2 regions of the Vibrio rubrogenes genome follow, and region 1 is predicted to be linked to the other one. Evidence: predicted binding sites of a transcription regulator. Region 1 holds the regulator's gene; the other holds the start of a gene.
The links. Region 1 encodes PurR, which represses purine synthesis genes. Its sites were predicted from a motif close to TNANGNAAACGTTTNCNTNA; they were not measured.
Positions count from the first base shown of each region.

Region 2: the regulator PurR is predicted to act here: its motif matches at 2,405-2,424, upstream of purM (phosphoribosylformylglycinamidine cyclo-ligase).

Region 1 covers NZ_JCARSY010000005.1:112,823-118,876, forward strand. Annotated here, with positions in the region: gene glgA (glycogen synthase GlgA) at 1-895, shown strand, start outside; gene AC55NX_RS05835 (TfoX/Sxy family DNA transformation protein) at 1,048-1,638, opposite strand; cyclic di-GMP riboswitch class I at 1,767-1,852, opposite strand; gene purR (HTH-type transcriptional repressor PurR) at 1,995-3,005, opposite strand; gene elyC (envelope biogenesis factor ElyC) at 3,301-4,131, opposite strand; gene cmoM (tRNA uridine 5-oxyacetic acid(34) methyltransferase CmoM) at 4,219-4,998, shown strand; gene mukF (chromosome partition protein MukF) at 5,013-6,054, shown strand, end outside.
Region 2 covers NZ_JCARSY010000001.1:193,529-199,582, forward strand. Annotated here, with positions in the region: gene AC55NX_RS00985 (TraB/GumN family protein) at 1-115, shown strand, start outside; tRNA gene AC55NX_RS00990 (tRNA-Pro) at 154-230, opposite strand; gene smrA (DNA endonuclease SmrA) at 922-1,503, shown strand; gene upp (uracil phosphoribosyltransferase) at 1,626-2,252, opposite strand; gene purM (phosphoribosylformylglycinamidine cyclo-ligase) at 2,487-3,527, shown strand; gene purN (phosphoribosylglycinamide formyltransferase) at 3,531-4,178, shown strand; gene AC55NX_RS01015 (radical SAM protein) at 4,418-5,287, shown strand; gene AC55NX_RS01020 (deoxynucleoside kinase) at 5,284-6,024, shown strand; gene nudI (nucleoside triphosphatase NudI) at 5,994-6,054, shown strand, end outside.

The DNA.
Region 1 (6,054 bases):
TTTAAGCGGTATGACATCCCTACAGTATGGTCACGGTTATGTGAGTATGCTCAGAGTCGGCATTGCGTATGCAGATAAGATCAATGCCGTTAGTCCTCACTATGCTGCGGAGTTATTGACACCACTTGGTGCTCACGGATTAGTCGATGATTTTGTCCGCCGTGAAAGAGATCTGTTCGGTATTATTAATGGCTGTGACTATTCGGAGTGGAATCCGCGCATTGACAGTTATATTCCACGCAATTACACCAACGAGCCTGATTCGTTAAAAGAAGGGAAAGCAACCTGCAAACGTCAGCTACAGGAAGAGTTGTTATTGCCAATCCGGGATGTCCCCGTGTTTGGGATGGTCTGTCGTTTGACCTATCAAAAAGGGTTCCACTATCTACTACCGATTCTGGAACAGTTTCTGCGCAATGACGTACAACTGGTGATTGTCGGGACTGGGGAGCCGGAGATTGCGAATCGTCTACACCAGATCTCTGCGACGTCATCACAGAAATTTGCGTTTGTTGATGCTTACAGTAACCGTTTTGCTCATTTGGTTGAAGCTGCTGCGGATTTCTTTCTGATGCCATCTGAGTTTGAAGCGTGTGGATTAAATCAGATCTATAGCATGGCTTATGGCACGTTACCGATCGTTCGAGAGGTAGGCGGCCTGAAAGACACGGTTTTTGACTATGACCATTTCCCGGATAAAGCGACGGGGTTCAGTTTTATGGAACCGACTCCGGAAGCATTACTCATCTGTATGCAACGTGCATTACTGTTCTACTTACAGCATCCAGAGAAAAAGCTAAATATACAGTTGCGTGCGATGCAGCAAGATTTCCGTTGGGAAGATTCTGCTCAGCAGTATGTTCGGATGTATGAAGCCGCGTTGATGGGCTACTAAACGTATGCATTGAATCTCATTCTCTTGAGAAACAACAAATGATAAAAAACAACAAAGCACCGTTAACGGTGCTTTGTTGTTCAGGCTCAATGACCAAATGGGAGTGTATACTTTGGGGCATGTATACGATAGGGGGAAGCTTGTTCAACAAATTAAATTTGCCGAGCCAGCTCATCGCGTCTTGCCTGAGAAATCACTGACCAGTGCTTTCCTTCAATCGCACCTTCTAATGCCCATAAGAGCTCTAGCGGTGGTTGTGTAGAAGGATGAGAGTTCAAAATCGCTTTATATGCACTGAGAGAACCTCTCTGATGAAGTTCTTCAACGGAATGAATACCTGCTTTGCGTAGCATCCGTTCGGTTGCCAGGCGAAGATTCGGTAGATCTTTCAATCGTTGCGGTTTTGTCTCTACATGAGTCGTTTTTTCATCTTTTGCATTCAAATAGGCTTGTTTGGCGATATTAAGAATCGTATTGACATCATCCCAATAGTCAGCGGGAAGTGCAAAATACTTAGTCACAACAGGAAAACCGCGCTTTGTATACACATAAGGTTCAAAACCTTTTGCTTTAAACGTTTCCAGTGAGTGACTGTCTGCTCGTATATGTAGTTTGTCTTGAACGACAAGTGCAAACATTATGTCGTTTACGAAAATACCAAACCCGCCGAACATTGAGCGTGATTTGACACGGCCCAGTTGTTCAAAAAGCCGCATTGAATCTCTAAGAATTGGTTTATCCATGCTTTACGTCTCGGTGTATTTTTAAATGAATACGCCACCAAAGTCAGGTCCGAGAATTTAGCAAAAGAATGCAGGAAGTATGTTAACAAAACGTCAAATGATTGACGAACATGAAATGCATTTTTGCCATCGGTAACCCCGCTACCTATCATCTTCATGGTTTAGGCCGGAGGCTTTGCGTCCCATCTTTTCAGATGGTTTGCCCTGTGCGTGACACTTTTCCAGTACGGAATTATGAAGTAACTATCCTAATAATCACTCCACAATGTGTGATTCTAGTCCAATTAATAAAGGTTATCAATAGAAAGAAAGTGGTTGGAGGAATGACCTCCCTCCAACAAAATGTCAATCAGGTGTTAATTTTTGTTTAAATCTTTAACGGTATTGCGTTCCACAATTTCAGGATGCATTTCAAACGTACGGCGCTCATGTTCTTTACTTTTGATCCGTTCCAATAAGATTTCAAAAGCATTTTTTCCGACCCGACGTTTCGGTTGGTGAATGGTTGTCAGTGGCGGAGAAAAATATTCAGAGATCTCAATATTGTCGTAACCGATTACCGAGATATCTTCAGGAACCTTGATGCCTCTTTGTTGTAAACGGCTCATCAGTCCCAAAGCCATCGTGTCATTGAAGCAAAAAACCGCAGTGGGTTGTTCATCCATCGCAATAATTTTATCAGCCGCCAAAACCGCAGTATCACACTCAAAGTTGCCTTCCAGAATCCAGTCTTCATTGGGCGTCAAACCCACTTCAGCCATCGCTCTGCGGAAGCCCTGAATCCGCTCCAGACAAGCTGCTTTTGACAACTGTCCACTCAAACAAGCGATCTTGCGGTGACCTTTATCAAGCAGATATTTAGTTGCAAGATAGCCGCCTTCTTCTGAATTATCGATAATTTTGTCAGCTTGAGAGCTTTCTGGGCCCCAGTCCATAATGACTTTGGGAATATCATTATACGCTTCCAGCATTTCTAAAAGTTCGGCGGTCAGATCGGAGCACATGACTAACATCCCATCGACCCGTTTCTCAGCCAGCATCCGGATATAGTCACGTTGTTTTTCATATAAACCACCGGTATTACACAAGATGAGCGTGTAGCCTTGTCGGTAACAATAGCTTTCAACACCGTCAATCACTTCAGAGAAAAAGGGGTTGGTAGACTGCGTCACTAACATCCCGATTGTACGCGTTGAGTTGCATTTCAGACTCCGGGCTACGGCACTTGGTGCATAGTTCAGTGTCTTCACGGCTTCCATGACTTTTTCCTGAGTCGTTTCTGCCACAAATCGAGTTTTATTAATTACATGTGAAACAGTTGTTGTTGAAACTCCCGCCAAGCGGGCAACGTCTTTTATCGTAGCCATAGGTATTGTCCTGTCGCTTATGCTGAAGATCCAGCAATCCGGAGCAAATTACAATTGAAAGTTGAGTTATGAAGATTTTATCTACTGATATAATCGGATAACCCGTACTGAAATTACATTGCGAGGTTATCCGGCAATAAGGACAAAAACCGCTAAATTTAGCGGTTTTTGTCTGGTATAGAATATGCTTTAACCGCGAATTCTAGACTGCCGGTTCCGTAATAGCAATCAAAATGAGGAACTCGGCTGTTTGTTCCGAGCCTGAATCGGACTAACATAGGGAGATAGCATCATATTACAGCTCTTGTTTCACCGGTTCAGAGACGGTCGCTTCCTGATTGGCGACCCAGTTTTTCAAATAGTGCCAAAATTTTCCCAATGTTTCATGCCAATATTTCTCCGTCTGCTCAAGATAAATCGCTTTAGGGGCATATTTTATCCACGGTTGCGCTATATTTTTATAAGACAGGTAGTTGGTCGGTGCCGGGATTGGATTGAGTCCGGCAGATTGAAATTCATGCAATGCGCGATCCATATGACTGGCAGATGTGACGAGTACTAATTTTCTCGGTCCGACAAAACTTGCGGCTAACTGGGCTTCTTCCCAAGTATCTTTCGCACTTTCCAGTAGCACGATATCTGATTTTGCCACACCGAGTGATAAGGCAACTCTTGCCAACATTCGGGCATGACTGAATAGGGTACCGCCGGCATATCCGGAAAGAATCAGGCGAGCCCCCGGGTACATCCGCATAATCCGGATACCTTCTGTGAGTCGCATCAGTGCTGAGCGACTAAGCTGAGATGTCGGTGGGAGCTGATCATCGACGACATGACCACTGCCGAGAACCATGATGTAGTCGATGCTACCTTCAACGGGTAAAAAGGCCGAATACTTGCGTTCCAGTGGTGCGAGAAGGCGATCAGAAACAGGTTGAAATGATGCCAGAAACAGCAATGTGTAAGAGAACAGAACAATCAGGCAACCGGTTTTCCTTTTGGTTGAAAACATAATCATCATCAAGCCGATAAAACCGATGATGAGCAGGGCGGGAAGGGGCATCATTAATGCAGATATGATTTTTTTAAGCTCAAACATATAAGAAATAGTCCGAAAAAACAGCAATTGAGATTAAAAACGAATAATCCTCTTTATTCCTGCCATTCCTATGACAGAATAGCAGCACGATTCGTTATCATAACTCAAGCTACTGTGACTGAAGATCGCAATTTCGACGATATTGCCCACAAATTTGCAAAAAATATATATGGCTCTGACAAAGGTATGATCCGTCAGATCATTGTGTGGGAAGATATTCAAACTATTTTAACATCATTTTCTCCGGAACAGTTCCCACTTTCGGTGCTGGATGCCGGTGGCGGGTTGGCACAGCTATCGCAACGGCTCGCGATGCAGGGACATCAGGTGACGTTATGTGATCTTTCTTCTGAAATGTTGCAGTTGGCGCAGACCGATATTGAAAAAAATGGTCTGCTTGCGCAGTATCGCTTTGTCCATGCGGCAGTGCAGGATATGCAACAATATATCGCCGATCCGGTTGACTTATTGATGTTTCATGCCGTGATGGAGTGGTTGGCTGACCCGAAGGATGCGCTGGAAAAATTACTGGCTCAGGTCCGGAGCGGTGGCGTTGCGTCTATCATGTTTTACAATCATCACGGATTGGTGCTGAAAAATGTCATATGCGGAAATATTCCCCATGTGTTGGATGGTATGCCATATCGCAAACGATTTAAGTTGCAGCCGCAAAAAGGCCTGAATCCAGAGGCGGTCTATCAATGGATAGAAGCTTGTGGATTCAGTATTGAGGGTAAAAGCGGTATTCGTTCATTCAGTGATTACATTGGTAATCGCCAGAATATGGGGGAATACAGTGAAGAAGATGTACTGGCGCTTGAAAGGCAATTATGTCGGCAAGAGCCCTATTTATCTCTGGGCCGTTATATTCATGTATGGGCCAGAAAAAAGTAAAAATGATGGAAACAATGATAGACGAATTGGCGCAACAAGCCGAAGTACAACCAATCGATGAATTGGTTGGATGGGTCAGGCAGCATGACTTGTCTCTCAACCTGGATACTGAGCGGCTCGCTTTTTTGATTGCGATTGCCGTATTGAGTCGGGATCGATTTGATGACGAACTCGGTGAAGGGGAATTACATGATGCATTTGCAATCGTTACTCGATTCTTTGATGAGACCGGGGAAGCGTCCGCTTTTCGGGCCAATAACGCGATCAATGATTTGGTTCACCAACGGCTTATCCGGCGTTTTACCAGTGAAGTGACCGATGGTGCGAGTATCTATCGGTTATCACCATTGGCGATTGGCATCACTGATTATTATCTGCGTCATCGTGAATTTTCTAAACTGAAACTATCGATTCAATTGTCGATTGTTGCTGATGAAATGGCCAAGGCCAAAGATGCTGCTGAAAAAGGTGGCACTGTATCTCACTGGCAAAAGAATGTTTATGGGGTTTTGAAATATTCCGTGGGTGAGATTTTTGATCAAATCGATCTCAACCAGCGGGTAATGGATGAGCAGCAACAAGAAATTAAAGAACAGATTGCCCAGTTGTTGAACAAAGACTGGCGTGATGCGATTCAGAACTGTGAATCACTCTTGTCAGAGACATCATCAACGTTGAAAGAGTTACAAGACACGCTTCAGGCTGCCGGTGATGAAATGCAGACGCAGATTCTTGATATTCAGGAATGTGTTTATGGTGAATCCGAGCTGGATTTTATTGAGGAAATATTATTTCAGCTACAAATTAAACTAGACCGAATTATTAGTTGGGGCCAACAGGCCATTGACTTATGGATCGGTTATGACCGTCATGTCCATAAATTTATCCGAACCGCAATTGACATGGACCAAAACCGTGCGTTTAGTCAGCGTTTGCGTCAATCAATGAATGACTACTTCGCGGCACCTTGGTTCCTGACCTTTGCCGATGCGGAGCGCTTTATGGACATGCGGGATGAAGCCTTGGTTCTCCGGGACGATGAAGTCACAGGGCAGG
Region 2 (6,054 bases), on a different contig from region 1:
CTTACACTTAATCGGTCAGGAAAACTTAATTCAATTACTGACCAAGCAAGGATTCACCGTCACCCGACAAAATACCATTCAGAAAGGGACGATTCAGATGAATGAATGTCACTAAACGAAAAAAGCCTCAGCATGTGCTGAGGCTTCTCAATATGGTCGGTGAAGAGGGATTCGAACCCCCGACCCTCTGGTCCCAAACCAGATGCGCTACCAAACTGCGCTATTCACCGAGTCTTGGTTGGACAGCTGTCAACAGCGTCTCAACGGATGGGTATAATACGGATTCTTGTTATAGACGCAACTCATTTTCGCTAATTTTTCAAAAAAAATAATCAAGTGTTCAAAAGACATCCATCTCTGGCTATAAATGTGACAATGAACACATGAATTTCAACAAATAAGCAACTTCATCAATACACTTGATCCAGATCATCACTTTATTCATTGACTCACTTTATGTTTAGTACGTCTTCGCAACTTTGCAGAAACATCGCTTGAAGCTGAACGTCAGGGTTTTGTTTTGACAGACAGTTTGTTTGGGCAGCTTGTTTTGATAAACAGTTTGTCACTGCGTAAACACAGTTTGGTCACAGTGTGTCGTTTCTTATCAACAAAGTCATGAATGACAAATCTCCTCACTAGATCGCTTAGCTCCTGTAAAAACAGTTATAAGCTATGCACCGGAGCGGACTCTTTTCCACTCCGGTTTTTTATTTTTTATCTGCCGCAAATCTTTCCCATAAATCAAATACCTCCAGCGTAATTCTTTCATCAATACACCGATTTAGCCGGAACCTCATTGCTGATGCTACACAGCTTTGGTAAACGAATGTTACGAGAATCTTGCATCTGAAAGTCACTTCGGTATATATACCAAATGACCTCAAGGTGCGTGATTGACAACAATTCGGAGGAATACGAATGTCTCAGGAAGATTTCGAGTTATTTCAGCAAATGATGGAAGACGTCAAACCTCTGAAGCACGATACTGCCGAACTCAAAAAAGATTTACAGATTACCGATACGCATCTTGCCCGGCAAGATGCGGCGATGAAGCTAGAACAGCATGAATCTGATTACTTGTCTCTGGAACATGCGCCACAAATCAAACCTCATGATCTGATCGAATTTAAGAGAAGCGGGGTTCAAGACGGTGTTTACAGAAAACTCAGACTGGGCAAATATCCGATTCAGGCGCGTTTGGATCTACATCGTAAAACACTGGAACAAGCGCGTGATGAGATTGTAAAATTTTTACGTCAATGTATGCGAATGGATATCCGGACCGTGCTCATTATTCACGGCAAAGGCGAACATTCAAACCCACCGGCACTGATGAAAAGCTACGTATCATACTGGCTTCCCCAGATCGAAGAAGTCCAGTGTATCCACAGTGCACAGCGATTCCACGGTGGAAGTGGTGCACTTTATGTTCTCCTGCGTAAAAGTCAGGTACAAAAACTGGAAAACCGCGAGCGACATCAGAAAAAACGGCCTCACTAAGCAAGACGCCAACAACCGATATACTTTCTTTATCCACGCACGTACTTTGGATGACAAATCCGAAAATAAAAAAACAGTCAGACTTCGCGAGGCTGACTGTTTTTTTATCTGATGAACCAAACTTACTTGGTACCGAAGATTTTATCTCCGGCATCCCCAAGTCCGGGCACAATATAACCCTGTTGATTCAGATGATCATCGATTGCAGCGGTGTACAATTCAACATCCGGGTGGGCTTTTTCTAAAGCCTCAATCCCTTCTGGCGCGGCCACCAAAACCAAGACTTTAAACTGTGTGCATCCCTGCGCTTTTAGCAGATCGATCGTTGCGATCATCGACCCACCAGTTGCCAGCATCGGGTCAACCACCAAAGCAATTCGCTCCTCGATATTTGAAGCAATCTTATTAAAATAAGGCACCGGTTCGAGTGTTTCTTCATCCCGATAGATACCCACCACGCTAATGCGGGCACTCGGAATATGCTCAAGTACCCCATCCATCATTCCCAACCCGGCACGAAGGATTGGCACAACGGTGACTTTTTTACCTTTGAGTTGATCCACTTCAACCGAGCCATTCCACCCCTCAATAGTCACTTTTTCTGTTTCAAAGTCTGCAGTTGCTTCATAAGTGAGTAAGCTGCCGACTTCAGAGGCTAACTCGCGAAAACGCTTGGTGCTAATATCTATCTCTCTCATCAAACCCAATTTGTGTTTGACAAGCGGGTGCTTCACTTCAACAACTTTCATCTGCATCTCCGACATTCAATCAAATAAACTTTCCAATTATACATACTTTCTATCGTTAATTTTATCCTTAACCTCAAGGGATATCATGATTTAGCGCATCGAGAAGCCATGATTGCCAAGTATTTTCAGTCTATCCCGCCAGATAAAAAAATCAGCGCAAACGTTTTCCTTTTACTTTGTTCCCCTGTAGAATAGCGCCGTTTTCATATCCAACCAAAGAACGAGGATGACCCCGTGAGTGGCAAAAACACATCTCTGAGCTATAAAGATGCAGGCGTTGATATTGATGCAGGCAACGCGCTTGTAGAGCGAATTAAAGGTGCAGTAAAGAAAACGCGTCGCCCGGAAGTGATGGGTGGTATCGGTGGTTTCGGTGCCCTGTGTGAATTACCAACCAAATATAAGCATCCTGTGCTTGTATCAGGAACGGACGGTGTCGGCACTAAATTACGTCTGGCACTGGATATGAAAAAGCATGACACAATTGGGATCGATTTAGTCGCAATGTGTGTCAACGACTTGATTGTACAAGGTGCAGAGCCACTGTTTTTCCTTGACTACTATGCCACCGGAAAACTGGATGTCGATACCGCAGCAGACGTCGTTTCAGGGATTGCCGAAGGCTGTCTTCAGGCCGGTTGTGCGCTGATCGGCGGAGAGACCGCAGAGATGCCCGGCATGTATGAAGGCGAAGATTACGATGTCGCTGGATTCTGTGTCGGTGTCGTCGAAAAAGAAGCGATTATCGACGGTTCTAAAGTTGAGTCCGGTAACAGTTTAATTGCCGTCGGTTCGAGTGGCCCTCACTCAAATGGTTATTCACTGATCCGTAAAATTCTGGAAGTATCAAATGCTGATAAATCTGAATTGCTGGAAGGAAAAGCCGTCGGTGAACATTTACTCGAACCCACTAAAATCTACATAAAATCAGCACTCAAGCTCGTTGCTGAACACGATATCCACGCCATTTCTCATATTACTGGTGGCGGATTCTGGGAAAATATTCCGCGTGTGTTACCGCAAGGAACCAAAGCCGTCATCGATGGTAGCAGTTGGGAATGGCCGGCTATTTTCAAATGGCTGCAAGAAAAAGGGAACGTCGAGACTTACGAAATGTACCGTACTTTCAACTGTGGCGTCGGTTTGATTATCGCGTTGCCGGAAGCGCAAGCGCAAGCGGCGGTCGAACTTCTCCAGTCAGAAGGAGAAAACGCTTGGATCATCGGACATATTGCCGAAGCACAGGCTAATGAAGCGCAAGTAGAGATTAAATAGTTCATGAAAAGTATTGTCGTTTTAGTTTCGGGCAACGGGACCAACTTACAAGCAATCATTGATGCTTGTGACTCTAAAATGCCTAATGGCAGGGTTACTGCTGTTTTTTCAAACAAAGCAGATGCTTATGCGCTGGAAAGAGCCAAAAAAGCAAATGCAGCGGCAATCTTTGTCGATCCCAAAGCCTTTGACACGCGGGATGCATTTGACCGTTCACTGATGGAGCAGATTGATGAATACGCGCCAGACCTGATAATTCTGGCGGGTTATATGCGTATTCTGAGCGCAGAGTTTGTTCGTCATTACATGGGAAAAATGATTAACATTCACCCTTCACTGCTGCCGAAATATCCCGGGCTGAATACTTATCAGAGAGCCATTCTTGCCGGCGATGAAGAGCACGGTACCAGCGTTCACTTCGTGACAGAACAACTTGATGGCGGCCCGGTCATTCTACAAGCCCGGGTTCCTATCGATGACGGGGATACTATTGAATCCCTGACTCGTAAAGTTCAAGAGCAGGAGCACCGGATCTACCCTCTGGTTGCCCAATGGTTTGTTGAAGATCGTGTCGAAATGCGTGACGGCAAAGCCTATCTTGACGGCGAGCAACTGGGGATTTACGGCTATAAAGGCCATTCAGCGCGTTAATCACTGATTTTTTCTCAATCTTGAATAGGCGTCTCTTCGGAGCCGCCTTTTTTATTTCATCTTCGATTATATTCACGCCAGTATTCAACTGGCCTTGTACTGATACTTTTATTCACCATTCTGTTCACAACCGTGTCACATCGCTTACGCCTTACGCAAACCTAACAAATGCATCTATTTGCACCATATCAATATAAAGACTATGGTTATTCAAATACACATAGACTGGATCACTAAATATGTTAGATATCAATACATTATTATTAGATTTCCGCATTACATCCTACTGTAATCTCGACTGTGATTTATGCTTCAGAAACCCGGGAATTGAAGATCAATCAACCGAAAGTGCATTAAAGATATTAGACAAAATGTATCAAGTCGGATTTCGCCGAGTGGGGTTTACCGGAGGAGAACCAACCACACGGAAAGATTTTCTAGTTTTAATCGAACACGCTAAAAAACTTGGCTTTATGACTTATCTGTCAACCGTTGGTCACCGCTTTATTATGGACCACGAGCGGTTAAATGGTGTGCTGGACTGGGTTGGCATTCCTATTGATGGTATAGAAAAACAAACCAACAGTGACATCAGAAGTGAGAAAATGGGAAACCAACATCGCGTGATCAAAGATATCCTCACCTGGTTATCACAGACAAATAACACCATCAATATCAAACTCACCACCGTTGTTTCTCAGACCAATGCCCATCAAATCTCCGATATTGTTCGTTGGGTAAATAGTTTCCCCTATAAGATTCAATCGTGGCGATTTTATCAATTCTGTCCGCTCGGTGTGGGTAAGGAAAAACGGGATAAATTGGAAATTGATACTGATTTATTTCTCAGCACAATGACACAGACAAAAAATGAATTCCCGGATTTGCCATTGAGTTGGGCCACATTTGAAGAACGGGACAAAGCCAATATCGTTATGGAACCCAACTTTGATGTCATTATTCCCGACGGAGAAAACTATACCTATCTGTGTAATATGGAAAAAGATTCGCCAGAACAGATCATTCACCATATTTTTGGTCAACCTGAAATTATGGAAAAATGTGAAAACAATCGCTTCTGGCTTGATGAAATGGAGTTTGTCTCATGAATCAACATCATCTCTATACTCCCCCTTGGACAGTCGATGAACTGCCGGATGCACCCAATGCCAACCCATTATATATTGTTCTGTCCGGTAACTCCGGTGTTGGTAAAAGCACGCTACTCCGTGCGATCTCAACCCATATTTATGAAAACAATCCTCAGACAATTGCGATTGATGAAAAGTCACTTCATCATCCATTACTACAAAACCTTTTTGATAAAACAGCAACGTACGGTTACCCATTACAGCTTAATTTTATGATCCAGCGAGTGCTTCTGGTTAAATCTTGGCTAGATAAAGGCGTTAATGTTATTATGGAGCGTTCTCATATCGAGGATTATATATTTGCAAATTTTATGTATAAGCAAGGATATATATCTGGAGAACAACATAAAGTGTATATGTCTTTATGGCATGAACTTATGGATATCATTCCCGAACCTGATGTGATTATTTACATGAATTTTCCGCCCGACTTTTCATTAAAAAATTTATTCAATGACGAGTTAAAAGGAATTCGTCCCCGGGAGTTTCCTGATGAGGCCACTAAACAACAGTGGATTCATGGCTGGGGAGAAGAATATCAATCATTGCTTGATAACTTACCGGCACATTTGAAAGATCGGGTCATTGAATATAATCAGCAGATGACGATTGAAGCCATTACCAATCTAGTTATCAATAAAATTCAGAATAAACAGGAGCCTTTATGCGACAGCGAACCATTGTTTGTCCCTTGATTACCAATAACGGGGATTACTTACTTTGTA